DNA from 2 places in the Virgibacillus sp. CM-4 genome. Region 1 is predicted to be linked to the other one. Evidence: predicted binding sites of a transcription regulator. Region 1 holds the regulator's gene; the other holds the start of a gene.
The links. Region 1 encodes LexA, which represses DNA repair genes until DNA is damaged. Its sites were predicted from a motif close to CGAACATATGTTCG; they were not measured.

Region 1 (4,440 bases):
CTCTCCTGGTTGTTAGCCCGCGATACGATGCATCAAAATCAATGGTATGCAGCTATATGTGAATTGGAAGAAAAAGAAAACATTGTAGTACCAAGCACGTTTCCTAGAGAATTAGAGAAACAACAAGTTTCCTATACGCTATTTAATCTATCTCAGGGAGACGCAAGCGCCGAGGGACGCTGGGCTCATGGCCCGAGTATGGACGGATATGGTACATTCAACTACGTAGATCGACCAATTGCTTTTGGAGGAGTACCTCATTTAGAACCAGCACCACCATATATTTACGATACACCGCTGTGGGCGCTTCGTAAATCTGATGATCCGCCCGGACCAAGTATGAAATAATAGTTTTTCATCATTTCCAAAGATACCAATTTTCTTCTTTTTTTATTTTATATAATTCACCTATTCTTTCTTCCACGAATCCTTTTTCTTTTAAACATTTTAAATAATAGGCAATATGATGTCGATCCTCATTGCTTTGTACATCATCTATTGCAATAAATTTGGGATAATTCTTGTTTAGTTCAATAAGTAAGCTGATCTCAATTAAAGAACATTTCATATGTATAGCATTTTTTAAATATCTTTCCATCATTTAATCACTCTCTTACGATGTAAATACCAAGTAATTATAGCAAAGTGGCTGCATATAAAATAGCTATATAACCTATTTTTTACAAAAATTTAAAAGTGTAGATATATGTAGAAATTAAGAAGGGAGCCTTCTTAATTTCATCGATTTGTTTGATTTGGTCGGATGATATCATTAACTTCTTTGACAGATGGTTTTTTTCTTTTAGAAATTAAATCGTCTAGCTTCTTCACAGCATCATCAAACTCACGATCGGATATCTGCTTTGAAGCTAACATTGAGCAAAGCATAGCATAAGCCATCGGTGTTGTATCTACAATTACATTTACATCTACATCGGAATTACCGCTGTGTCTTACGGTAGATTTGTTTGAAATTTGATTATCGGAGTGACCATTTTCATTCGGCCGGATTGGAAATAAATTGTTTGCTCTTGGCAATGAGTTTCCCTCACTTTCTAAATAAAGGTAGTGGGATATGAGACATATCCCACTTTCTTAATGCTTAATAGTCACATTTCTTCTTTTTCTTCTTCTTCTTCTTTCTATCTGAATCACCAGCTTCGGATTCTTCATCAGAATCTGAACCACATTTCACATAGGAATTACCGCTATTAGAGACTTTTGCAAAGTTAAAATTACGATTTTTGTTCTTTAAATCGTTGTCGTTATCATTGTCGTTATCGTTTTCGTTAAAGAAGAATTCTCCGTCGAAGCTATCACCATTAGCATCAGTTACACCTTCTACATCGTCATTAGAGTTGTCAAAAACGCGGTTGTTTCTTCCACAGTTATGCTTTCTCCACATATCATCTTTTCCTCCTTTTCGTTGAGATAATGCTATTATATTCAAGCAACGAGAAGCTGAAATGGCTTGTGTCTTATGTCAAAAGTTTGTTTTACTAGAAAAGATGACGTAAATCCATAGAATACAAGGTTTTGGTAATTGAAAATAAGGTAACTGTCTAGGAAGTATTTGGCTCATTTATGGGTAATAGAGGAGAAACTAGCGAAGATGACCAGCCCGTAATAGGCATTCAGATAAGGGAAATATGTAAAACAGCTGTTAGGAAAAAGGCAGTTGTCTTAATTAATACCTTCAATGATAATAGCTTGTAGGTCGGACATGGACCGACAAGCAATAGTTTGTCTTTCATAAACAGCTCTCCTATACTTGGTCTTCCTTATTTGAAGATGCGGTTTTTGTTTACCACTTGATTACTGTTGTAGCAAAAAAACTGCCAAGCGGCAGTTTTTAATGAATAGTACGATATAATCCAATTACCTTCCCTAGGATGGTAACATTATCATAAATTAATGGTTCCATCATTGCATTTTCAGGTTGGAGACGTATGTGGTCTTTTTCTTTAAAGAATCGTTTCACAGTTGCTTCATCTTCATCTGTCATCGCAACAACAATATCACTATTTTGTGCTGTGTTTTGCTGCTTAACAATAACCATATCCCCATCTAAAATTCCCGCTTCAATCATACTTTCACCTTCAATCACCAATACAAATAAATTATCTTCTGGATTGGCACTAGTAGTTGGAAGCGGAATAAATTCTTCAATATTTTCTACCGCTGTTATCGGTAATCCAGCCGTAACTTTACCAATAACTGGGGCATACCTCGCTTCCTCTCTAGGAATTTGACTATCGTCTGAAAGATCAATCACTTCAATTGCTCGTGGTTTCGTAGGGTCTCTGCGAATATACCCCTTACTTTCTATTCTTGATAAATGTCCATGAACAGTTGAACTAGATGCTAGACCAACAGCTTCAGCGATTTCACGGACAGAAGGCGGATATCCTTTTTTCGTTACTTCATCTTTAATATAATCAAGTATCATTTGTTGTCTTTTTGATAGTTTGGTCATGCATTGATCACCTCGCGCATAGAATTAATTATTACTAGTTTACCATCGGGTAATTCTAAATGCAAACGTTCGTTCGAAAAATCGGTTGACAAGATCATATGTTCGTGTAATACTATAAACAGGAAAACGAACAACTGTTCTAAATGATGAGGAGGGATTTTTGCAATGTTTCAGAAACTGACAAAAACAGACGCATTTTACCTCATAGCCTTTGCACTAACTTTAGGTTTCTTATATTATTCTATTATTACAAGTTAAGGAATTTGGATAGGAGATTGGTATTTTGCGCGCCATTATATACTGTAGAGTAAGTACAGATAAAAAGGAACAAGAAACATCATTAGCAAGACAAAAAGATGAGTTATTAGAATTGGCTGCAAGCCATCAGTTTACAGTGGTAACTTGTATTCAGGAACAAGAAAGTGGATATAAAGTAGATCGTGAAGGTATATTTGAGATACTTGAATTAATTTCTGATGGGAAGGCAGATTGCTTACTTATTCAAGATGAAACTCGTTTAGGAAGGGGAAACACCAAGATTGCGCTTTTCCATCATTTACATAAATTAGAGATACCTATCTATACCTCTTATCATGAAGGAAAACTGGAATTATCCGAGGCGGATTCAATGGTATTACAAATTGTTGGGATTGTAGAAGAATACCAACGTAAAATACATAATGCAAAAATAAAAAGAGGGATGAATAAAGCAATTCAAGATGGCTATGATCCAACTAAAAATCTAGCTAACCAAAATAAAGCCCCAGGAAGAGAAAGAAAAACATTCCCAATAGAAGAGGTAGTACGATTAAGACAAAATAACTTAACCTTCAAAGAAATAGCCACAACTTTAAATGGTTTAGGTTATTCTGTATCCAAGGCAACGGTTCATCGCAGGTACCAAGAGTTTCAAAATACTTGAATATATGATAGGGTATAGGTAAGATATAAAGGCAAGAGCAACGTTTGTGTTCTTGCCTTTTTATGTTGAACAACACTAAGAATTCGGAAGTCACTGATAAACTCTAATGGAGGTTATATATATGCTTTCTAAAGAAAAAATCGAACGTATTAATGCGTTAGCAAAAAAGGCAAAAGCTGATGGGCTAACCGATAAGGAGAAGAAGGAACAACAAACATTACGCCAAGAGTACTTAAAAAATGTACGAAGTTCCTTCAAAAACCAATTTAAATCAATGAAGGTGGTAGATCCAAAAGGGAACGATGTAACACCTCAAAAAGTAAAGGATATGCAAAAAAAAGATAAAGAATAAAAATAAAGGAAAAGAAAAACAAATTAACGAAAATGTTGTTTTTGCTTGTGGCAACTAATGTTTCGTTATAAAATGATAAGAGTACAATGATGAAAAAGTGGAAGGGGTTTATTATGTCGAATACTATTGAGCAACAATCTATTAATACAATTCGTACGTTGTCGATTGATGCTATTGAAAATGCTAATTCTGGTCATCCAGGTTTGCCAATGGGTGCAGCACCTATGGCTTATACACTTTGGACTGATTTTATGAATCATAATCCGAAGCATTCTAAGTGGTTCAATCGCGACCGCTTTGTTCTTTCAGCTGGACATGGTTCAATGCTGCTTTATAGTCTGTTGCACTTATCAGGGTATAATGTAACCATTGATGATCTGAAAGGCTTCCGTCAATGGGGATCTAAAACTCCTGGGCACCCGGAGGTACATCATACGGATGGGGTAGAAGCGACAACAGGTCCACTTGGACAAGGTATTGCAATGTCTGTTGGAATGGCAATGGCTGAAGCGCATCTTTCAGCGAAATTCAATAAAGACAACTTCAACATTGTTGATCACTACACCTATGCTATTGTAAGTGACGGTGATTTGATGGAAGGTATTTCCCATGAGGCTGCTTCCTTAGCAGGCCATTTAGGATTAGGGAAATTAATTGCCTTATATGATTCGAATGATATCTCACTTGATG
Region 2 (4,440 bases), on a different contig from region 1:
ATTGATTTACGAAAGGTTTTGACCAAGTACCGCATCGCTAAAATTCAGCGTTCCATACAAAAGAAAGACCAACTGGCTTTTTGTGTTAATCAACGCATGGCTTATATTTATAAATTAGATGATAAGGTGCAGACACATGCGATTATTAAACAATTAAAACATGATCATCGAATTGATGTTATCGCATGGAAGGAAAAAGGGTCTGTCTATGTAGAATCAGGCATGAATAAAGGAAGATTAACCTTTCATCCAAATGGAGAAGATCAAGATGTTTATGGTCAATTTTGGAGTTTAGAAGGGAGGCTTGACCTGTTAGATATATCATGGCAAGGGAATAAGCTGCAATATGGGGATTTTCCTGATGCGCTTGCTCGTTTATATGGAGCTTTGTTTTCGCAACAAGCAAATTGTATTGTCGTAAATGCGAAACCTGGTTGTGAATTTAAAGCGCAATCTACACCATTTCACCTAAGTGGAGCTGCACATGGATCATTGCATAAACAAGAATCGCTTGTACCACTCATCATTGCCGGTACAAAGATGAAGCCACGTTTCTCTCGAATTGTTGATATGAAATCTTTTATTATTGCATTGGTTGAACAGTATAAGGGAAAAGGAAAGTAGGTGTGGACCATTAGGAAGCCAAAAACTTCCTTTTATATTATTAATAAATTCATCCAAAATAATAAAAAGTGATATTTTGGAGTGGAGTAAAATGCCAATGAGAGAGTATTTATTAGGGTTCTGGGGAAGTGTTGATCCAATTTATTTTGCATGTACACGTTTAAGGTATGTTGCGGATACGAATCAGCAAAAAACCCTTCTACGTGTACGCCTTACAAAGTATAAAGGAGCGAGAATTGTACTATCAGATGGTACCATCATCGAAAAAAATGATGTGTTAGTAAAAATCCATCTTCATAATGTAAAATTGATTAAGGAATTGAGCACCATTCCAAACGAAATGAAACGAGCTGTTTTCATTTATCATAGCATAAAACAAGCGATGCCAAATTTAGCCATGTTTTTACAAAGCCATCCAAGCAGCAGACAAATAAAAGGAATCATTGGGATAACAAGTTTATGTCGGGGAGCAGAAAGACTTGGATTTGAAAAATCAGCTCTATGCAATCGTTATTATCGGATGTATAAAAAAGCAACCTTATTACCAATAAACCTATTAGCTTCCAACAAAGGTATAGAACCTGTTTATCTATTTATGTCAAAAAATAAATTATTGAACAAATACGGGACAAATACGAAGTAATTTGTCTATTGGGTGGAGTTTATTATGAATCGATTATCAGATACAGAAGCGTTATTTCTTCCCTTTTTGCAAATTCCAAGTGGACATCATCATGTAGCTGATACGCTCATGACAGAATATAACCAGGTTTATCCTCAAAAAAGATCGATTAAATTGGATTTATTAGCCTATAGCTATGGAAATCTAGAGGCAGTTGTTTCCTCCATTTATACAAATTGGATAAAGTACTTTCCTGATTCTTATGATCGATTATATCAACAACTAGCATTTAAAAAGGCAACAAAGCGTACCCGTCATTTTCATTACGAACTCTTATTTCGACCATTCTTAGATAAACTAATAAAGGATACAAATCCTGAAATTTTATTTTTTACCCATGCTTTACCCTCTAATATGGCTAGTGTATTAAAACAAAAGAAAAAGTTGTCAGCCATTACGGTGAATGTGTACACTGATTTTTTTATTAATCGATTATGGGGGATTAATGGAATTGATTTTCATTTTGTTCCCTCCGTATCCGTAAGGGATTTCTTGATTCGTTTAGGAGTTAGAGAAGATGCTATTTTTGTAACTGGTATACCAGTTCATCCCGTCTTCCGTCAAAGCAGAGTACAGACAGCATTTCGTCAATCCCTCCTTGTTACAGGAGGCAGCCTTGGAACGGGGAGAATGAATGAGTTATTATCTTCTGGTAATTTGCCTACACAATGGCATCTATATATTTTGTGTGGGCAGAATCGCCAATTATATCAACATTTATTACAAAAGCAACTACCGATGATCACTCCTATTCCATATATCGAATCAAAGCAAGAAATGAATGAGCTTTATCAAAAGGTAGACGCTGTCATCACGAAACCCGGCGGGGTAACAATTAGCGAATGTTTAATAAAAAAGAAGCCGATCTTTATTTACAATGCATTACCTGGCCAAGAAAAAATAAATGTGCAGGAATTATCTCAATTAGGTTTAATACATCAATTAGGTGAAGAAGCACTTGAAACACAAATAAATCGTTATTTTATGGAAGGTAATGATAGCTATTTTATGAATCAATTAAAAAGGTACGATGAAGAACGAATAAACCAAACAATTGGAGAACTAATACAACGAATCATGAACAGTTAAAATCATTGGCAATCCTATGCTAATGATTTTTTATTAGAATAGAATGGTTCCTGATTTCGTGTTAAGGGAATGCTAGAAGAAGAAGGAAAAGCAAAATAATCGAATATCTGTTCGTTTTTGTGTTAAAATGTATGGAAAGTGTGATATTATAGTTGTAGTTATTAGGATCGGAGGAGTTTCTAGTGGAAAATAAGTTTGAACTGGTGGCAAGTTATGAACCACGTGGCGATCAGCCAAATGCAATTAAAGAGATAGTCGAGAAAGTAAAGGCTGGTCAGCGTCATCAAACATTATTGGGAGCAACAGGCACTGGAAAAACATTTACAATGTCTAATGTTGTTAAAGAAATAAATCGACCAACTTTAGTGATTGCCCACAATAAAACATTAGCTGGGCAACTATATAGTGAATTTAAAGAATTCTTTCCTAATAATGCTGTCGAATACTTTGTCAGCTATTATGATTATTATCAGCCAGAGGCTTATGTCCCTTCTACAGACACATTTATAGAAAAAGACGCAAGTATTAATGATGAGATAGATAAATTACGACACTCCGCAACCTCAGCGCTTTTTGAACGGAATGATGTATTAATTGTTGCGAGTGTATCTTGTATATACGGGTTAGGTTCTCCAGAAGAATATAAGAGTCAGGTTCTATCCATACGTACAGGCATGGAAAAAGATAGAGATCAACTTTTGCGTGAACTTGTTGATATTCAATATGCGCGAAATGACATTAACTTCCAACGTGGTACGTTTCGGGTACGTGGCGATTCTGTTGAAGTAATCCCTGCCTCAAAGGAAGAGCATTGTATTCGTATCGAATTCTTTGGAGATGAAATTGACAGAATTCGTGAAGTCGATGCCTTGACTGGGGAAATTATTGGCGATCGGGAACATATTGCAATCTTCCCTGCTTCTCACTTCGTTACAAGAGAAGAAAAGATGAAAGTAGCCATTAAAAATATCGAGCAGGAATTAGAGGAACGGTTAAAGGAATTACGAGAACAAGATAAATTATTGGAAGCGCAGCGGTTGGAACAACGTACACATTATGATCTGGAAATGATGAATGAAATGGGTTTTTGTTCAGGGATTGAGAATTATTCACGCCATTTGACGCTTCGTGAAAGCGGAGCAACACCTTATACCTTACTTGATTTCTTCCCTGAAGATTATTTAGTGGTTGTTGATGAATCACATGTTACCTTACCGCAAATTCGTGGAATGTATAATGGTGACCAAGCAAGAAAACAAGTTTTAGTAGATCACGGATTTAGACTCCCTTCTGCATTGGACAATCGGCCATTGAAATTTGAAGAATTTGAGAAAGCTACCAATCAGCTTGTCTATGTATCTGCTACGCCTGGTCCATATGAAGAAGAGCATTCACCAGAGATGACAGAACAAATTATCAGACCAACTGGATTATTAGATCCAGTTGTAGATGTGCGTCCAATAGAAGGACAAATTGATGATTTAATCGGAGAAATTAATAACCGTACCAAACGAAATGAACGTGTTCTTGTGACGACGTTAACGAAAAAAATGTCAGAGGACCTTACGGATTATTTGAAAGAGATCGGCATTAAAGTTGCTTATCTACATTCTGAAATAAAAACATTAGAGCGAATAGAAGTAATTCGAGATCTAAGGGTTGGTAAATACGATGTTCTTGTTGGGATTAATTTACTTAGGGAAGGCCTGGATATTCCGGAAGTATCACTTGTAACTATCTTAGATGCAGACAAGGAAGGATTTTTACGTTCTGAGCGCTCTCTTATTCAAACGATGGGACGCGCAGCTCGTAATGAAAATGGGATGGTTATTATGTATGCTGATAAAATAACGAACTCGATGCAAATAGCAATAGAAGAAACCAACCGCCGTCGTCAGAAACAAATGGCCTATAATGAAGCGCATGATATTACACCAATGACGATTAAAAAAGATGTTCGTGATGTTATAAAAGCAACCGTTGCTGCAGAAGAGCAGGCAGACTATGATGATGGAAAAACCAAAAGTATTAGTAAGTTAGCATCT

Region 2: the regulator LexA is predicted to act here: its motif matches at 2,496-2,509, upstream of uvrB (excinuclease ABC subunit UvrB).

What each region holds. Positions count from the first base shown of each region.
Region 1 covers NZ_AUQA01000006.1:559,742-564,181, reverse strand. The annotation lists gene M948_RS36110 (manganese catalase family protein) at 1-348, shown strand, start outside; gene M948_RS36105 (hypothetical protein) at 359-601, opposite strand; gene M948_RS36100 (hypothetical protein) at 739-1,038, opposite strand; gene M948_RS36095 (hypothetical protein) at 1,103-1,405, opposite strand; gene lexA (transcriptional repressor LexA) at 1,853-2,476, opposite strand; gene M948_RS36085 (YneB family resolvase-like protein) at 2,760-3,398, shown strand; gene M948_RS36080 (DUF896 domain-containing protein) at 3,520-3,750, shown strand; gene tkt (transketolase) at 3,864-4,440, shown strand, end outside.
Region 2 covers NZ_AUQA01000002.1:201,454-205,893, reverse strand. The annotation lists gene M948_RS24925 (alkaline phosphatase family protein) at 1-624, shown strand, start outside; gene M948_RS24920 (YkoP family protein) at 716-1,267, shown strand; gene M948_RS24915 (MGDG synthase family glycosyltransferase) at 1,292-2,395, shown strand; gene uvrB (excinuclease ABC subunit UvrB) at 2,578-4,440, shown strand, end outside.